DNA from 4 places in the Pseudomonas sp. No.117 genome. Region 3 is predicted to be linked to each of the others. Evidence: predicted binding sites of a transcription regulator. Region 3 holds the regulator's gene; each other region holds the start of a gene.

Region 1 (4,789 bases), on a different contig from region 3:
GATCTAGACCTCAGCCATTCTGGCCAACGGTAGCGACGATGGTGACCTGCTTGTTGTCCGGAATTTCCTGGTAGGCCAGCACACTCATGTTCGGTGCCGCCATCCGCGCGAAGCGGGACATCATCCCGCGGATCGCACCGGCCACCAGCAGCACCACTGGCTTACCCATCATTTCCTGACGCTGCGCCGCCTCGACGAGGGAACGCTGCAGTTTTTCAGCCATGCCAGGCTCGAGGAACATGCCGTCCTCGGCGCCTTGACCGGCCTTCTGCATACTACTTAGCAACATCTGTTCCAACCTTGGCTCAAGGGTGATAACAGGCAGCTCAGGCTCCATTCCAACGATGTTCTGGACGATTGCGCGGGACAGCGCGACCCGCACGGCACCGGCGATGGCGGCGGGATCTTGACTCCGCGGACCGACGTTGGCGATGGCTTCGGCGATGGTGCGGATGTCGCGGACCGGAACCTGCTCCTGCAGCAGCTGCTGGAGGATCTTGAGCAGGGTCGACAGCGAGACGATGCCGGGTACCAGCTCCTCGGCCAGCTTGGGCGAACTCTTGGCCAGCACCTGCAGCAGTTGCTGGACTTCCTCGTGGCCAATCAGCTCGTGGGCGTGCTTGAAGAGGATCTGGTTGAGGTGAGTGGCGACCACGGTGCTGGCGTCGACCACGGTGTAGCCGAGGGACTGGGCCTGGTCGCGCTGGGTGACGTCGATCCAGACGGCTTCCAGACCGAATGCCGGATCCTTGGCGGCGACGCCGTTGAGGGTGCCATAGACCTGGCCCGGGTTGATGGCCAGTTCGCGGTCGGGATAGATCTCGGCCTCGGCGACGCTGACCCCCATGAGCGTCAGGCGATAGGCGTTGGGCAGCAGGTCCAGGTTGTCGCGGATATGCACCGACGGCATGAGGAAGCCGAGGTCCTGGGACAGCTTCTTGCGGACACCCTTGATCCGCGCCAGCAGCTGGCCACCCTGGTTGCGGTCGACCATGGGGATCAGGCGGTAGCCGACTTCCAGACCGACCATGTCCACTGGGGTCACGTCGTCCCAACCCAGCTCCTTGGCCTCGGCCGGACGCTGCACCGGCGCCAGCTCCTGCTGCTTCTTGGCTTCCACCTCGGCGGTCTGCTTGGCCTGGCGCTGACGCTTGTAGATCATCCAGGCGCCAGCGGCAGCGCCGCCACCCAGGCCGAGGAACGGCAGGTGCGGCATGCCCGGCACCAGGCCCATGGCGATGATGATGAAGGCGGACACCGCCAGCGCCTTGGGCGAGGCGAACATCTGCCGGTTCACCTGCTGGCCCATGTCCTCGGCGGAGGACACCCGGGTGACCATGATGGCGGCGGCCACTGACAGCAGCAGGGAGGGGACCTGGGCGACCAGGCCGTCACCGATGGTCAGCAGGGCGTAGATGCGCGCGGCGTCGCCGAACGGCAGGCCGTGCTGGGCCATGCCGATGGCCATGCCGCCGATGAGGTTGATGAAAAGGATCAAGAGGCCGGCGATGGCGTCACCGCGGACGAACTTGCTGGCACCGTCCATGGAGCCGTAGAAATCGGCCTCCTGGCCCACTTCGGTCCGGCGCTTCTTGGCTTCGGCCTGGTCGATGATGCCGGCATTGAGGTCGGCGTCGATGGCCATCTGCTTGCCGGGCATGGCGTCCAGGGTGAAACGGGCCGAGACCTCGGAGATCCGGCCGGCACCCTTGGTCACCACCACGAAGTTGATGATCATGAGGATGGCGAACACCACCGCACCGACCACGTAGTTGCCGCCGACTACCACCTCACCGAAGGCCTGGATGACCTTGCCCGCGGCATCGTGGCCGTCCTGGCCGTGCAGCAGCACCACGCGGCTGGAAGCCACGTTGAGCGCCAGGCGCAGCAGGGTCGACACCAGCAGGATGGTCGGGAAGACGGCGAAATCCAGCGGCCGCAGGGCATAGACGCTGACCAGCAGGACCACGATCGACAGGGCGATGTTGAAGGTGAACAGCACGTCCAGCAGGAACGGCGGCATCGGCAGGGTCATCATGGCGAGCATCGCCAGGACGGCCAGCGGCACGCCCAGGTTGCCGCGAGCCAGACCGCGCATGTTGCCCATCATCAGGGATTTGTCGACTTTCACACCCATTCCTCGCGTGGCGGCGCGGTCATCACGGAAAGTTGACGCAGCGCACTGTTCGCAGGGGCTTGAGCAAGCTCCGGGCCAACTGCCCAACACCTTGAATCAGCGAGGTTTTCCACGGGGCGCTACAGGACTGGTAACGGATGGCTCGCAGCGTTCGCTGAACCGCGCGGGAAGGACGCGGGTCTGTCTAGGATCCGCGCTAGCGCGCCTATCCGAGGAACATCACCATGAAGATCTGGACCGCGACGCTGTTGGCCACCTGCCTGGCCGGTACTGCCCAGGCGGCTGAATCCCTGACCATTCCCATGAACAAGATCTCGACCGACGGCGTGGGCGAAAGCGTCGGCAGCGTCCAGGTGACCCGCTCCAAGTACGGCCTGGTGTTCACGCCCGAGCTCAAGGGCCTGGAACCCGGCATCCACGGCTTCCATGTGCATACCAAGCCCAACTGCGGCCCGGCCGAGGTGGATGGCAAGGCGACCGCCGGGGGCGCCGCGGGCGGCCACCTCGATCCGCGCAACACCGGCAAGCACAGCGCGCCCTGGTCGGACGATGGCCACCTGGGGGAATTGCCGGCCCTGTACGTGACGGCCGATGGCCAGGCGACCCAACCGGTGCTGGCGCCGCGGCTGAAGCGCCTCGAAGAACTCAAGGGCCATGCCCTGATGATCCACGCCGGCGGCGACAACTACGCCGACCAGCCCAAGCCCCTGGGCGGTGGCGGCGCCCGCATCGTCTGCGGCGTCATCAAGTAGAGGCCTTGCCCTGCTCGTCCCGCCGCAGGTCCTGCGGGATGGGCAGGTCGGCGAGCTTGGGCTTGCGACCGCGTCCGGCGCGGAATTGCCGGAGCTGGTAGACGTAGGCGAGGACCTGGGCCACCGCCACATAGAGACCGGCGGGAATTTCCTGGTCCACGTCGGTGGAGTAGTACACCGCCCGCGCCAGGCCGGGCGACTCCAGCAGCGAGACCTGATGCTCCTGGGCGATCTCGCGAATCTTCAGGGCGGTGAAGTCGCTGCCCTTGGCCACCAGCACCGGCGCGCCGCCCTTGGCCGCATCGTATTTCAGCGCCACGGCGAAGTGGGTCGGGTTGGTGATGACCACATCGGCGTTAGGCACCTCCGCCATCATCCGCCGCTGGGCCATCTGCCGCTGCATCTGGCGGATCTTGCCCTTGACCTCCGGCTTGCCCTCGCTGTCCTTGTACTCGTCCTTGATCTCCTGCTTGGTCATCATCAGCTTCTTGCGGTTGCTGAAGATCTGGAAGGGAACGTCGATGGCGGCGATGATCAGCAGGCCGAAGGCCAGCAACAGGGTGGCATGGCCGACCACCTGGATGCTGTGCAGCAGCGCCTGCTCCACCGGCAGCTTGGCGATCTGCAGCAGGGCCGTGCGCTCGCTCATCAGCACCAGCACCGACACGCCGAGGATGATGAAGAACTTGCCCAGGGCCTTGAGCAGCTCCACCAGGGAGTTCTTGGAAAACATCCGGGTGATGCCGGACAGCGGATTCATCCGGCTCGCCTTGGGCGCCAGGACCTTGCTGGAAAACAGGAAGCCGCCCAGGGCGATGTGGCCGACGATGGCCGCGATCACCACCAGGGCGATCATCGGCAGCATGCCCAGCATCGCCGCCTTGCCCGAGGCCAGCAGGAAGGTGCCCATGAAGCGCTCGTCCATCGCCTCTTCCCGGCGGAGCGAGAAATTGGCGCGCATCACTTCCAGCAGCTTGCCGCCGAGGAAGGCGCCATACATCAGCAGGCCGCCCACTCCCGCGAGCATGACCGCCACGGTACCAAGTTCGCGCGAGCGCGGGAGCTGCCCCTCCTCCCGCGACTCACGCTTGCGTTTCTCAGTTGGGTCTTCTGTCCGGTCTTCGCCATCGGATTCAGCCATGCGGCATACCTCCTAGCGGGCTCGAGCGAGTTCGCGCAGCCACTGCAGCGCCTCGCTGGCGAGACTTTCATAGTGGGAGAGGATGTCGGCGGTGCCGAGCCAGACGATGACCATACCCAGCACCACGATCAGCGGCATGCCGACGGAAAAGATGTTCAGCTGCGGCGCGGCGCGGGTCATGATGCCGAAAGCGATGTTGACCACTAGCAGCGCGGTGATCGCCGGCAATACCAGCAGGATGCCCGCCCCTATGACCCAGCCCAGGCGCCCCGCCAGCTGGCGGAAGTGCTCGACGCTCAGGGTGTCGCCCACCGGCAGGGTGACGAAGCTTTCGGCGAGGATCTCGAACACCACCAGGTGACCGTTCATGGCGAGGAACAGCAGGGTCACCAGCATGGTGAAGAACTGCCCCATCACCGGCGCCGAAGCACCGTTGACCGGGTCGATCATGGACGCGAAGCTCAGGCCGGCCTGGGTCGAGATGATCTGCCCGGCTACCACGAAGACATGGAAGAACAGCTGCAGGCTGAAGCCCATCACCGCGCCGATGAGGATCTGCTCGACGATCAGCGGCAGGGCCTGGACGCTGATGGCGTCCACCTGCGGCATGGGCGGCAGCGTGGGGACCAGCACCAGGCTGAGCGCCAGCGCCAGGTACATCCGCACCCGCACCGGGACCAGGGTGGTGCCGATGATCGGCATGGTCATCAGCAGCGCGGCGATGCGAAACAGCGGAAACAGGAAGCTGCCGACCCAGCC
Region 2 (4,789 bases), on a different contig from region 3:
TGCCGCCCGTGGCGCTGAGCTTGCCGGTGCTGTCGAACGTCAGGGTGTTGCTCAGGGGCGTGGTGGACGTCGGGTCGGCCGGGTTGCGCCCATCGACCAGGCTGTACATGTTCCAGGTGTTGGTGCCGGTCTTGGCGAAGTAGTACGTCAAGGTATGGGCGTTGCCCTGGGAGTCGTAGATGCTGGTGGACGTCGAGTTGTTGAAGCTGGTGGCATCGCTGGGATTGAACGTGGCCGTGGTGGGAATGGTCGCCGACGAATTGAGACTCAACACCTCGGTGTCCTTGGTCGTGGCCTTCGGCGCCTGGTTGGTGGTGTCGATCTTCAGATTGGTAGCGATGCCGCTGATCACGTTGCCATCGCTATCCGCCGCGTAGCCGCGCAGGTTGTAGCCGGAGTTGTTCACGACGAAGCCATTGGCGTCGGTCTTGAAGGTGCCGTCTCGCGAATAGAGATTGGAGCCGTTGTTGTTCATGACGAAGAAGCCACCGCCATTGATCGCCATGTCCAGGGCATTGCCGGTGCTGGTCACGTTGCCCTGGGTGAACTGCTGGGCCACGGCCGCGGTCCGCACGCCGGCGCCGGGCTGGTTGGCGCTCGACCCCAGGTACATGGAGCTGGAATAGACATCGGCGAATTCGGCGCGCGAGGACTTGAAGCCCGTGGTGCCCACGTTGGCGATGTTGTTGCCGGTCACGCTGAGATCGGTGGCGGCGGCATTGAGGCCACTGAGGCCGACGTTGAAGCTCATGGTTGTACTCCTGTCCGGCGGGGCCGGCTCACTGGCCTATGGTCTTGACGTTCGCCAAGGCGACGTTGGTGCCGTCGGCGAGGTTGAGGGTCATGTCGCTGCCGCTGGTACCCAGGGTCACGCTGCTCACGGTGTTCGGCAGGTAGGTCGTCAGCGCCGTGGAGGTGCCACCAATGGCGGCCGTGGCTTTGAAGGTGTAGGTCCCGGAGGCCAATGTCTGGCCTGAGCTGTCCTTGCCGTCCCAGCTGAAGGCATGGGTGCCGGCACTCTTGGCGTCCAGGGATATGGTGTCGACCAGGGAGCCGGCGCTGTTGTAGACGCCCACCGAAAGATCACTGCCCGACGAGGGCAACACCACGCTGCCGGTCATGCCGGTGGTGGTATCGACCACCGCCGTGCTGCCGGCGGCGATCACCGAGCGCCCTACCAGCGAAGAGGCCTGCAGCGCCTGGGAAGAGTTGTAGTTGCTGACGATGGAATCCACCGAGGTATTGAGGTTCTGCAAGGACTCGACGCTGCTGAACTGCGCCAGTTGCGCGACGAACTCGGTGTTGTCCTGCGGATTCAGCGGATTCTGGTTGTTGAGCTGGGTCACCAGCAGCTTCAGGAAGTCGTTCTTCCCGAGGCTGCTGGTGGTGCTTCCCGAAGTCGTCGTGCCGCTGGACGTCACCGAGCTGCTCGATACCTTGCTGTTGGACAGCACCGACGACAGCAGCGAGCTGCTGCTGGTGGTGGAAGAAGTGGTGGTCATGTCGACTCCCTAGCGATCACTGACCCAGGGTCAGCACCTTCTGCATCATCTGTTTGGCGGTATTCATCATTTCCGCATTGGTCTGGAAGGCACGGCTGGCCGAGATCATGTCGGCCATTTCCTCTACCACGTTCACGTTCGGGTAGTAGACGTAACCGTCCTTGTCCGCCATGGGGTGATGGGGCTCGTAGCGCTTCTGGACCTCGCTCTGGTCCTCGACGATACCCTTCACCTCCACGCCGACCCCGGCCTGGCCCTGCTCGTCGAACAGCGAGGAACCACCCTGGGCCTCGCTGAGCTGGGCGGCGAACACCGGATGACGGGCCTTGTAGGTCTGGTCGACGCTGGAGGCGACCGACTCGGCGTTGGCCATGTTGCTGGCCACGGTATTGAGCCGGACGTTCTGGGCGCTCATCGCGCTACCGGCGATGTTGAACAACGAACTCAGGGACATGGTTATTCTCCCTTGATGGCCGACATCAGCCCTTTGAACTTGCTATTGAGCAGCGTGAAGCTGGCCTGGAAGTTCATGGCGTTCTCGGCGTAGTTGGCCTGCTCCACCTGGGCATCCACGGTGTTCTGGTCGACCGAGGGCTGGCTGGGAATGCGGTACTTCAGGGCCGCATCGCCCATGCCCATGTCGAAGCCGTCGGCGGCGATGTGCCGGCTGTTGGTGGTTTCCAGCTGATAATGCCGGGTGGCACCGGAAGAGCCCTTGGCCGCCTGCTCGGCGAGTACCGCACTGAAATCCAGGTCCCGTGCCTTGTAGCCAGGGGTATCGGCATTGGCCAGGTTGTTGCCCAACACCTCGGCGCGCTGCGAACGGAAGTTCAGCGCCTGCTCGTGCAGGCCGAGTGCCTTTTCGAAACTGATGCTCATGTCGAGAGACCTTTGACGTGGCTTGCAAGCGAATTAGCAAGGCCCGTGCCAGTCTCCAGCACCCATCAAAATCAAGGACTTAGCCCTAGGTTGCGGCCAAAACGGCGGCAAGCGGCAAGGTTTTTCCGCCGCCCTTGCCGCCCGCAGGCAAAAGCGCGGCAAAAGTTTGGCGCAAAAGAAAGGGCAGACCTGGGTCTGCCCTGGGTGTGCGTCGACCGGCCTACTTGGCCTTGTAGATGATGCCCGGATTGCACTGCACCATCTGGTAGAGGTCCGGCAGCCCATTGAGGGCCTCGGAGGCACCGAGGAACAGATAGCCGCCGGGCTTCAGGGTGGCGTGGATGCGCGTCAGGATGTCCTTCTTCACCTCGGCGGAGAAGTAGATCAGCACGTTGCGGCAGAACACCATGTCGAACTTGCCGAGGCTGGCGTAGCTGTCGAGCAGATTCAGCGCGCGGAATTCGATCCGGCTGCGAATCGCCGGCTTGACCGCCCAGCGATTTGGCTGGAGCACGTCGAAATAGCGCTGCAGCCGCTCCTGGGACAGTCCCCGGCCGATCGCCAGGGAATCGTATTCGCCGGACTTGGCCGCGGTGAGGATGGCGCCGGACAGATCGGTAGCCACGATCTGCAGACCGCCACGCCCCTGCCCTGCCGCGCTGCGCTCGAATTCGTCCATGGTCATGGACAGCGAATAGGGCTCCTGGCCCGACGAGCACGCCGCCGACCAGACCCGCAGGCGCTGGCCGAAGGTGTTCTTGGTCAACTCCGGCAACAGGCGGTTCTTCAGCACCTCGAAGGGATAGGTGTCGCGAAACCAGAGGGTTTCGTTGGTGGTCATCGCATCGATGACCTTCTCCCGCAAACCGCCACGGGGCTGCGACTGGATACGCTGCACCAACTCCGACAACGTCTTGATCCCCTCGGTCTCCATCAGCTTGTTCAGCCGACTAGAGACGAGGTACTGCTTGTTGTCACCGAGCAGGATCCCGCTGGATTTCTCGAGGAAATCACGAAAAAGCACAAAATCCGCGTTGACTGCTGACACTGCCGCTCCGCCTTCTGGATACCGGGATAGAGACGCCATCACCTAGTGACTGTCGACCGCGTTGATGCGCTCGACGACCCGGGAGGCAAGATCATCGGGGCGGAATTTGGCCAGGAAGTCGTCCGCACCGACCTTCTTGACCATCGCCTGGTTGAAGACACCGGACAAGGAGGTATGCAGCAGTATATGCACTTTCTGCATGCGCGAATCATGACGGATTTCCGCCGTCAGGGTGTAGCCATCCATTTCCGGCATCTCGATGTCGGAAATGATCATCAGCAATTCGTCTTCCGGACGCTTGCCCTCGCCCACCATCGTCTGCAGGTAGTTCAGCGCCTGGCGACCGTCGTTGAGCGCGATGACCTCCACGCCGACGGTTTCCAGGCAGCGGCTCACCTGCTTGCGCGCCACCGAGGAGTCGTCGACGATCAATACCCGCTTGGTCACAGCCTTGGCCTGCACCACTTCGCTGACCACGCCGACCGAGACGGTCTCCACCGACGGAGCCACCTCGGACAGGATCTTCTCCACGTCGATGATCTCGACGAGCTGGTTGTCGACCCGGGTCACGGCGGTCAGGTAGTGGTCACGACCGGTGCCCTTGGGCGGCGGGTTGATGCCTTCCCAGTTCATGTTGACGATGCGTTCGACCGAGCGCACCAGGAAACCCTGCACCTTGGTGTTGTACTCGGTGATGATGACGAAGCAGTTGTTGATGTCTTCCAGGCCCCGGCGCCCGGTGGCCATCGCCAGGTCGATGATGGGGAAAGTGCCGCCGCGGATGCTGGCCACGCCCCGCACCACCCGATTCGATTTCGGCATCACGGTGAGCTTGGGGCACTGCAGCACCTCCTTCACCTTGAAGACGTTGATGCCATAGAGCTGCGAGCCATCCAGGCGGAACAGCAGCAGCTCCAGACGGTTCTGGCCCACCAGTTGGGTACGTTGGTTGACTGCGTCCAATACACCAGCCATCAGATGACTCCTTTGAATGCCCGCGGGCGAATTGAAAATTCGGCACGGGGCTTGCTTATGGGTTGATCATGAAGATCGCAGCGACGTGTTTCCGACCATGACTCTAGCTCGAAGACTGACCCTTGGCCTCCTGACCTTGCTCTGCTGCCTGCAAAGCAGGGCCTTCGCGGAAGACGCCTACACTTCACCTGATGAACTTATCGGCGCTGTGGAAAGTTTTCTTGAGGAACGGGTGCAGGAATATTTGCTGGATACCAGCCTCAATGCGCGCCATGAAACCCAGGTCAAGGCCCTCGACCCGCGACTGCGCCTGGCGGCGTGCGACAAACCCCTGACGCTCGCCCAGCAGGGCGAACCGACGCCCATCGGCCGTCTCAGCGTCAAG
Region 3 (4,789 bases):
TGACAAACAATATGCGCAAACCGAGCAAGCCGTTAGAATCGAGGCCGCCAATGGGGTGACCACGGCCAATGGCATGAAAGCGTATCTAGAAGACGGCAGAATGCTCCTGCTGTCCAACGTAAGAGGCCAGCATGAGGTTCGTTAAAACCCTCCCCTTCCTGTTCACCCTTGGCGCCACCTTTGGCAGTGCCGCGGCTTGGGCCCTGCCGACCGATCGCACCCAGCCGATCCGCGTGCAGGCCGACAGCGCCGAGCTCGATGACAAGCAGGGCGTGGCCGTGTACCGCGGCGACGTGGTCATCACCCAGGGCAGCATGAAGATCACCGGCAACACCGTGACCCTGACCCAGGACAACCAGGGCAACATCAAGGTCGCGACCTCGGTAGGCAAACCGGCCTATTACGAGCAGAAGCCGTCGGCGGACAAGGACCTGGTCAAGGCCTACGCCCTGACCATCCAGTACTTCGCCCAGGAAAACCGCATCATCCTGATCGACCAGGCCAAGGTGATCCAGCAGGGCAACACCTTCGAAGGCGAGAAGATCGTCTACGACACCCAGCGCCAGATCGTCAACGCCGGGCGGGCCAACGGCAGCAAGGTCACCACGCCGCGGCCGCGGATCGACATGGTCATCCAGCCCAAGGATCAGCAGCAGTCGGGGCAGGGACAATGACGGTTACGCTCAAAGCCCAGCATCTGGCCAAGAGCTACAAGGGTCGTCAGGTCGTCCGCGACGTCAGCGTCAGCATCGACAGCGGCCAGATCGTCGGCCTGCTCGGCCCGAACGGTGCCGGCAAGACCACCTGCTTCTACATGATTGTCGGCCTGGTCAAGGCCGATCAGGGCCGGGTGCTGATCGACGACCAGGATGTCACCGCCCTGCCCATGCACGGTCGCGCCCGCGCCGGGATCGGCTACCTGCCCCAGGAAGCCTCGATCTTCCGCAAGCTGACCGTGGCCGACAACATCCTCGGCATCCTGGAAACCCGCAAGGACCTGGACAAGGCCGGCCGCCTGCGCGAGCTGGAAAGCCTGCTGCAGGAGTTCCACATCACCCACATCCGCGACAACCGCGGCATGAGCCTGTCCGGCGGTGAGCGGCGCCGCGTCGAGATCGCCCGCGCCCTGGCCACCGCGCCCAAGTTCATCCTGCTGGACGAACCCTTCGCCGGCGTGGATCCCATTTCGGTGGGCGACATCAAGCAGATCATCCGCCACCTCAAGGCCAAGGGCATCGGTGTGCTCATCACCGACCACAATGTCCGGGAAACCCTGACCATCTGCGAAACGGCCTATATCGTCAACGATGGCCAGCTGATCGCCGAAGGCACCGCCGAGGAAGTCCTCGCCAACGACCTGGTGAAGGAAGTCTACCTGGGCCACGAATTCCGCCTCTAGGCAAACCCAGGGAAACAAGGCATATAATTTGCTAACGCTCGCAGGGTTCGCGAGGTTCGGTGGCGCTGTTCGCGTCGGTAGACAAGGTGTAATTCCGCAGCCATGAAACCATCGCTAGTCCTCAAGATGGGCCAGCAGCTGACGATGACGCCGCAGCTGCAACAAGCCATTCGTCTGCTCCAGCTGTCGACGCTCGATTTGCAGCAGGAAATCCAGGAAGCCCTGGAATCCAATCCGATGCTGGAACGCCAGGAAGAAGGGGAAGACTTCGACCAGAGCGACTCTGCAGGCGACAGCGATGAGGCGGCGAACCCGGGCAACCTGGAAACCACCTTCAAGGAAACCTCGGTCGCCACCAACGAGATGGCCGACGAATCCGAATGGAGCGAGCGCATCCCCAGCGAGCTGCCGGTCGACACCGCCTGGGAAGACATCTACCAGACCAGCGCCAGCAGTCTGCCCAGCAACGACGATGACGAGTGGGACTTCACCACCCGCACCTCGGCCGGCGAGAGCCTGCAGACGCACCTGCTCTGGCAGCTCAACCTGGCGCCCATGTCGGACCTGGACCGCCTGATCGCCCTGGCGATCATCGACGGCATCGACACCGACGGCTATCTGCAGGAAAGCCTGGAGGACATCCACGCCTCCCTCGACCCGGAGCTGGAAGTCGATCTCGACGAGGTCGAGGTGGTGCTCAGACGCGTCCAGCAATTCGAACCGGCCGGCGTCGCCGCGCGCAACCTGCGCGAGTGCCTGCTGATCCAGCTGGCGCAGCTGCCTGCCACCCTGCCCCTGCTCGGCGAGGCCAAGCGCCTGGTCGGCGACTACTTGGATCTGCTCGGCAGCCGCGACTATGCCCAGCTGATGCGGCGCATGAAGATCAAGGAAGACGAGCTCAAGCCGATCATCGAGCTGATCCAGACCCTGCATCCGCGGCCGGGCTCGCAGATCGAATCCAGCGAAGCCGAATACGTGGTGCCGGACGTCATCGTGCGCAAGCACAACGAACGCTGGTTGGTGGAGCTCAACCAGGAAGCCGTGCCGCGCCTGCGGGTGAATCCGCAATACGCCGGCTTCGTCAAGCGCGCCGACAGCAGCGCCGACAACACCTACATGCGCAACCAGCTGCAGGAGGCGCGCTGGTTCATCAAGAGCCTGCAGAGCCGCAACGAGACCCTGATGAAGGTGGCGACCCAGATCGTCGAGCACCAGCGCGGTTTTCTCGAATACGGCGAAGAGGCCATGAAGCCGCTGGTCCTGCACGACATCGCCGAGGCGGTGGGCATGCACGAATCGACCATCTCGCGGGTGACCACCCAGAAATTCATGCACACCCCGCGTGGCATCTACGAACTCAAGTACTTCTTCTCCAGCCACGTCAGTACCGCCGAGGGTGGCGAATGCTCCTCCACCGCGATCCGCGCGATCATCAAGAAATTGGTGGCGGCGGAAAACGCGAAAAAGCCGTTGAGTGACAGCAAGATCGCTGGTTTACTGGAATCGCAAGGTATACAAGTCGCTCGACGCACGGTGGCTAAGTATCGGGAATCCCTGGGTATCGCTCCGTCCAGCGAACGCAAGCGTCTCCTCTGACGCGTCCTGATGTGACCGTGCCTCGATCGACTCTTGTCACGTCGGCGAGCAGCTTCGCCGATCGCAGCCCGGCAATAAGGAGAAGCGGTATGCAAGTCAACATCAGTGGCCATCAGCTCGAAGTAACAGAAGCCCTGCGTGACTACATCGGCGAGAAACTCGCCCGCCTCGAACGGCACTTCGACCGTATTACCAACGTCCAGGTCATCCTCGAAGTGGACAAGCTCAAGCAAAAGGCCGAAGCCACCCTGCACGTCGCCGGCGCCGCGGTGGTCGCCAACTCCGAGCACGACGACATGTATGCCGCCATCGATCTCCTGGCCGACAAGCTCGACCGCCAACTGATTAAACACAAGGAAAAATCGATCGAACGCCAGCAGGGCGTCGGCGTCCGCTGAGGTTTCGATCGCCGCTTTATGATCAGACTCGAAAACATCCTGACCCCCGGCCGCACCCAAACGGGTGCGCCGGGTGGCAGCAAAGCCGCCGTACTGGAACGCATCGCCGAACTGGCCGCGCAGGAATTGCCCGGCCACGACGCGGCGCATATCTACGAATGCCTGATGGCGCGCGAGCGCCTGGGCTCCACCGGCTTCGGCAACGGCATCGCCATCCCCCACTGCCGCCTGGCGGGCCTGCAACAGCCGCTGTGCGTGCTCTTCCACCTGCAACACCCGGTGGACTTCGATTCCCTGGACGGAGCGCCAGTGGACCTGGTGTTCGTCCTGCTGGTCCCCGAGGCCGCCACCGAACAGCACCTCACCCTGCTGCGCCAGATCGCCGGCATCCTGGACCGGGCCGATATCCGCGAGCGGCTGCGCAAGGCCGGGGACAGCCAGGCGCTCTATCAGATCGTCGTCGAGGCTCAGAGCGGACACTGACATGCACCTCATCATCGTGAGCGGACGTTCCGGGTCGGGCAAGAGTACGGCGCTCAACGTGCTTGAGGACAATGGCTTCTATTGCATCGACAACCTGCCGGCCAGCCTGCTGCCCGACCTGGCCCAGCATGCCCTGACCGACATGGAGCGGCCCCAGCCCAAGGTCGCCCTGTCCATCGATGCGCGCAACCTGCCCAGCCAGCTGCAGCGCTTTCCTGAATTGCTCGAACAGGTGCGTAGCCGCAACATCCGTTGCGACATCCTCTACCTGGACGCCGATGACCAGACGCTGCTCAAGCGCTTTTCCGAGACGCGCCGCCGGCATCCGCTGTCCAACCAGGAAAGATCCCTGGCGGAGGCCATCCACGACGAACAGGTGCTGCTGTCGCCCATCGCCGACCTGTCCGACCTGAAGATCGACACCACCCACCTGAATCTCTATCAGCTGCGCGACATCCTCAAGCTGCGCCTGCTGAACGCGCCCGAGCCCGGTACCGCCTACCTGGTGGAATCCTTCGGCTTCAAGCGGGGCCTGCCGGTGGATGCCGACATGGTATTCGACGTGCGTTTCCTGCCCAATCCCTACTGGAAACCGGAACTGCGCGACTTTTCCGGCCTCGATGCCCAGGTGCGGGAGTATCTCGAGCAACAGCCCGAGGTAGAGACCCTGTACAATGACATCCGCGCTTACCTGGTGAAGTGGCTGCCGCGCTTCGCGGCCAACAACAGGTCCTATGTGACCGTGGCCATCGGCTGTACCGGTGGTCATCACCGCTCGGTCTACCTGGCCGATCGCCTGGGTCGCGAACTCAAAGACCTGCTCAAGAACGTCCAGATCCGCCACCGCGATCTCTGACGCCCGTTTTGTTTCGACAAGGACAGACTCAATGCCTGCCCAACAGATCACCATCAT
Region 4 (4,789 bases), on a different contig from region 3:
GAAGCAAACCAAGACGCCCCGAGTTAGGGCAGATAGCTGCAACGTGCACTAACAGCCGCCGCGCGACGCCGAAGGCTCCAGCGGATTTGTATCAAGATGGTGCGCGCGCGAAAAGCGCACCATTAGGGTGCGCTACAGGAAGGGTAGCCAGGATTTCTTGGCTTCGGGCGGTTTCATGTCCAGCGGACATTCCGGTCGTTTGCCCCAGTCCTGGCCCGCGCAGGGATGCGCCTGGCGCTTCTGCTCCAGGGAGGGGCGCCGCAGGTGGAAGGGCTGGGCCGGGGTGCGCTCCAGCACGCTGCCGTCGGCGGCGAGGATTTCCGCCACCAGGCTATGGGTGCCGCGGTCCAGGTTGCCGAGGGGGAACACCGGGCTGCGGCCGACGCCGGCTTCCTTGTCGTCGAGCAACAGCCGGTAGCTGTGACCCGGTTGCAGCTCCGGCTCGCTGACCAGGCTGACGATGAGCTGCCCCTGCTGGTCAATCACCGTGGCGTCGGGTTCGGGGACCAGGATGCGCAGCATCTGGTAGCGGAAAGGCGCGGCCTTGGGCGTCTTCGCGACGGGCGCCGGCGGCGTCGGGCTCAGCTTGAGGGTCGGCTGGCCGCGCTGGTTGAGGTTGTTGGTGGTGGTCACCGGCACCTTGGCGGCCTTCACGCCCTTGGGGGGCTGGTCGGTGTAGACGCGGTTGCCTTCCTTGTCGACATAGCTGTAGACCGCCGCCTGGGCGGGCAGCAGCAGGCAGAGCAGCAGCAGGGCGAGCACGGGACGCATCAGCGGGCCGGGCTGTTGACGCTGATGCGTTGCACGGTGACGGTCTTGTCGGCGCTGGTCTGGATCACCTCGCCGTTGCCGGACACCACCTGGGCGGCGAAACGGTGCTCACCGCGCTCCAGGTTGGCCACGCCGAAACGGGTGCTCTGGCCGGGATTGCCATAGGGCGCGCCGTCCACCAGCAGTTGCAGGTTCTGCCCGGGACCCAGCGCCGGCTCCACGGACACCCCTACCGAGAAGGTGCCGTTGTTGGCGCGGATGGCCTCGTCGTCGGGGACGTTGACCTCCAGGCGGCTGAAGGCCGGGCCAGCAGGTGCCGTCGCTGCCGGGGCGCTGGGCGTCGTGGGGGCCGGGCGCGGATTGTCCACGGTGTTGGTCGGCGCCACCTGGACGGGCTTGGCGTTGGCCGAGGGCTGGTCGCTGAACACCGTGTTGCCTTCGGCATCGACCGACTTGTAGATCGCGGCCTGGGCGGAGCAGGCGAGGCAGAGCAGACAGCAGGCAAGCAGGCGAGGCATGGCGGGATCTCGGCCGGGCGATGGGGATCAAGGGTAGCAGGCGCGCCGGGTGCTCAGGTAGGCAGCTCGGCTTCTCCGCGGTGGCGTCGGTCGCGGCGGTTTTCCACGCGCAAAGAAAAGGCCTCCCGAAGGAGGCCTCTTTCATTACCGCAGCGGGATCAGACGCTGTAGTACAGGTCGTATTCCAGCGGGTGCACGAAGGTACGGACCTTGATCTCTTCCTCGGACTTCAGCTCGATGTAGGCATCGATGAACTCGTCGGTGAAGACGCCGCCCTTGGTCAGGAACGCACGACCGGCGTCCAGGGCTTCCAGGGCTTCCTTCAGGCTGCCGCAGACCTGCGGGATCTTCTTGCCTTCTTCCGGCGGCAGATCGTACAGGTTCTTGTCGGCGGCATCGCCGGGGTGAATCTTGTTCTGGATGCCGTCCAGGCCAGCCATCAGCAGCGCGGCGAAGCACAGGTAGGGGTTGGCAGCCGGATCCGGGAAGCGGGCCTCGATGCGGCGGGCTTTCGGGCTCGACACATAGGGGATACGGATGGAGGCGGAACGGTTACGGGCCGAGTAGGCCAGCATGACCGGGGCTTCGAAGCCGGGCACCAGACGCTTGTAGCTGTTGGTGGACGGGTTGGTGAAGCCGTTCAGGGCCTTGCCGTGCTTGATGATGCCGCCGATGAAGTACAGGGCGGTATCGGACAGGCCGGCATAGCCTTCGCCGGCGAAGGTGTTCTTGCCATCCTTGGAGATGGACATGTGCACGTGCATGCCGGAGCCGTTGTCGCCGTACAGGGGCTTGGGCATGAAGGTGGCGGTCTTGCCGTAGGCATCGGCCACGTTGTGCACGACGTACTTCAGGGTCTGGGTCTCGTCGGCCTTCTTGACCAGGGTGTTGAACTGCACACCGATCTCGTTCTGGCCAGCGGTCGCCACTTCGTGGTGGTGGACTTCCACGACCAGGCCCATCTCTTCCAGGGCGTTGCACATGGCGGTACGGATTTCGTGGTCGTGGTCGACCGGCGGAACCGGGAAGTAGCCGCCCTTGACGCCCGGACGGTGACCCTTGTTGCCGCTCTCGAAGTCAGCGTCGGTGTTCCAGGACGCCTGCTCGGAGAAGATCTTGAACATGGAGCCGGAGATGTCCGACTTGAACTTCACTTCGTCGAAGATGAAGAACTCGGGCTCCGGGCCGACGAATACGGTGTCGCCGATGCCGGTGGACTTCAGGTACTCCTCGGCGGCCTTGGCGATACCACGGGGGTCGCGCTCGTAGGGCTGCATGGTCGAGGGTTCGATGATGTCGCAGACCAGGATCAGGGTCGGCTCTTCGGTGAAGGGATCCAGGACGGCGGTGCTGTCGTCGGGCAGCAGGATCATGTCGGAGGCTTCGATGCCTTTCCAGCCGGCGATGGAGGAGCCGTCGAACATCTTGCCGTGGGCGAAGAAGTCTTCGTCCAGCGCGTCACGCGCCGGCATGGTGACGTGTTGCTGCTTGCCTTTGGTGTCGGTGAAGCGCAGGTCTACCCACTTCACGTCGTTTTCTTTGATCAGTTGAACAGCCTTCGACATGGTTTCCTCCAGAGGAATTTCGGCCGGGAGCGGTTGGCGGTACTCCCGGTATCAGCTGTGCCCTTGAGGGGCGCTCCCGTGCTGCCTGGTCGGTGACCGGCGTTCCACGAAAAGCGCCCTATGCTGGCTCAGGGGCGGCTGCCTCACAAGAGAGCAAGTTGTATGCCAGTGCCCCTTAATGGGCAGGAGTGGCTTCCTTGCGTCTCTCGCGGCGTTTTCAGGCTGGCCGATGCCGCATGAGCGCACCAATTTGGTGCTTTTAAATCTAGATTTGCACCTTAATGGCGCCTGGAGTGATTTTGTCGGCTGAATTCGAGTCGCCGCGGGATTTCAGGTATGATCTTCGCCCTTTTCTTTTGCGTTTCCCGCCCGCCGCCGTCCGTTCATGAAGCTCATCATCAAGGTCTTTCCGGAAATCACCATCAAGAGTCGCCCGGTGCGCAAGAATTTCATTCGCCAGCTGGTGAAGAACATTCGTGTCGTGCTGCGCGACCTGGATCCGGACGTCCAGGTGGAAGGGGTCTGGGACAACATCACCCTGGACACCGCGGTCAGCGAGCCGCGCCTGCTGGCGGAGATGAAGCAGCGCCTGGCCTGCACCCCCGGCATCGGCCAATTCCTCGAGGTGCACGAGTATCCGCTGGGCGACTTCGAGACCATCCTCGAGCTCTGCGAGCGCCACTTCGGCGAGCGGGTTCGCGGCAAGGTGTTCTCGGTCCGCTGCAAGCGCGCCGGCAAGCATGACTTTTCCTCGATGGACGTGGAGCGCTACGTCGGCGGTGGCCTGCGCGAGCGCTGTGGCGGCGCCGGCATCGCCCTGAAGAATCCCGAGGTGAACGTTCGCCTGGAGATCCGCGACCAGCGGCTGTTCATCATCGACGAGCATCACGAGGGCCTGGGCGGCTATCCGCTGGGTGCCCTGGAGCAGGTGCTGGTGCTGATGTCCGGTGGCTTCGATTCCACCGTGGCCGCCTACCAGATGATGAGGCGTGGCATGGTCAGCCACTTCTGCTTCTTCAATCTCGGCGGGCGTGCCCACGAACTGGGCGTGATGGAAGTGGCGCACTATCTGTGGGAGAAATTCGGTCGCTCCCAGCGCGTGCTGTTCATCAGCGTGCCCTTCGAGGAAGTGGTAGGGCAGATCCTCACCCAGTGCGACGACAGCCACATGGGCGTGATCTTGAAGCGCATGATGCTGCGCGCCGCCAGCCGCATCGCCGAGCAGCTGCAGATCGAGGCGCTGGTGACCGGCGAGGCCGTCTCCCAGGTTTCCAGCCAGACCCTGACCAACCTGGCGGTGATCGACAAGGCCACCGATACCCTGGTGCTGCGCCCGCTGCTGGCCAGCCACAAGCAGGACATCATCGACACCGCCGAACGCATCGGCACCGCCGACTTCGCCAAGCACATGCCCGAGTACTGCGGCGTCATCTCGGTGAATCCCACCACCAAGGCCAAGGCCATGCGGGTGGAGCACGAGGAAGGCAAGTTCGACCTGGCGGTGCTCGATGCCGCCCTGGCGCGCGCCCGCTTCATCACCGTCGACAAGGTGATCGAGGAGCTGGGCAAGGACGTGCAGGTCGAGGAGCTGGCACAGCCCTTGCCAGGTCAGATCGTGGTGGACATCCGCCACCCCGACGCCCAGGAAGAGGCGCCGCTGGAACTTGCCGGCAACGAGGTGCAGGTCATGCCCTTCTTCGCCCTGAACAGCCGTTTCAAGGAACTGGACGAGCAGCGCCAGTACCTCCTCTATTGCGACCGCGGGGTGATGAGCCGGCTGCACGCCCATCACCTGCTCACCGAAGGGTACGCCAATGTGCGCGTTTATCGTCCGGCCTAAGCAGCCGGGCCTGCTGGGTGGCAGTATCCGCCACCGCCCTCCCGACCTCTTCTAGCCGTCCGGTCCCGTAACGGCCGGCCGCGTTTCGCGCGCTT

The links. Region 3 encodes sigma-54, which starts transcription at its own class of promoters, with help from an activator protein. Its sites were predicted from a motif close to ANTGGCATNNANNTTGCTNT; they were not measured.
Region 1: a site for sigma-54 is predicted at 2,198-2,217, ahead of flhA (flagellar biosynthesis protein FlhA). Genes of this name have one in related genera too.
Region 2: a site for sigma-54 is predicted at 2,415-2,434, ahead of flgB (flagellar basal body rod protein FlgB). Genes of this name have one in related genera too.
Region 4: a site for sigma-54 is predicted at 3,005-3,024, ahead of glnA (glutamate--ammonia ligase). Genes of this name have one in related genera too.

Annotation. Positions count from the first base shown of each region.
Region 1 covers NZ_BAAJNP010000007.1:265,839-270,627, forward strand. Annotated here, with positions in the region: gene flhA (flagellar biosynthesis protein FlhA) at 11-2,110, opposite strand; gene sodC (superoxide dismutase [Cu-Zn] SodC) at 2,362-2,889, shown strand; gene flhB (flagellar biosynthesis protein FlhB) at 2,882-4,030, opposite strand; gene fliR (flagellar biosynthetic protein FliR) at 4,043-4,789, opposite strand, start outside.
Region 2 covers NZ_BAAJNP010000007.1:350,319-355,107, forward strand. Annotated here, with positions in the region: gene flgE (flagellar hook protein FlgE) at 1-751, opposite strand, end outside; gene ACYJP6_RS18860 (flagellar hook assembly protein FlgD) at 780-1,502, opposite strand; gene flgC (flagellar basal body rod protein FlgC) at 1,519-1,956, opposite strand; gene flgB (flagellar basal body rod protein FlgB) at 1,959-2,381, opposite strand; gene cheR (protein-glutamate O-methyltransferase CheR) at 2,602-3,429, opposite strand; gene ACYJP6_RS18880 (chemotaxis protein CheV) at 3,472-4,404, opposite strand; gene flgA (flagellar basal body P-ring formation chaperone FlgA) at 4,502-4,789, shown strand, end outside.
Region 3 covers NZ_BAAJNP010000002.1:383,758-388,546, forward strand. Annotated here, with positions in the region: gene lptC (LPS export ABC transporter periplasmic protein LptC) at 1-145, shown strand, start outside; gene lptA (lipopolysaccharide transport periplasmic protein LptA) at 132-674, shown strand; gene lptB (LPS export ABC transporter ATP-binding protein) at 671-1,399, shown strand; gene ACYJP6_RS05280 (RNA polymerase factor sigma-54) at 1,502-2,995, shown strand; gene hpf (ribosome hibernation-promoting factor, HPF/YfiA family) at 3,085-3,393, shown strand; gene ptsN (PTS IIA-like nitrogen regulatory protein PtsN) at 3,412-3,876, shown strand; gene rapZ (RNase adapter RapZ) at 3,878-4,732, shown strand; gene ACYJP6_RS05300 (HPr family phosphocarrier protein) at 4,764-4,789, shown strand, end outside.
Region 4 covers NZ_BAAJNP010000003.1:583,283-588,071, reverse strand. Annotated here, with positions in the region: gene ACYJP6_RS09500 (DUF4124 domain-containing protein) at 133-771, opposite strand; gene ACYJP6_RS09495 (DUF4124 domain-containing protein) at 771-1,289, opposite strand; gene glnA (glutamate--ammonia ligase) at 1,448-2,854, opposite strand; gene thiI (tRNA uracil 4-sulfurtransferase ThiI) at 3,240-4,694, shown strand.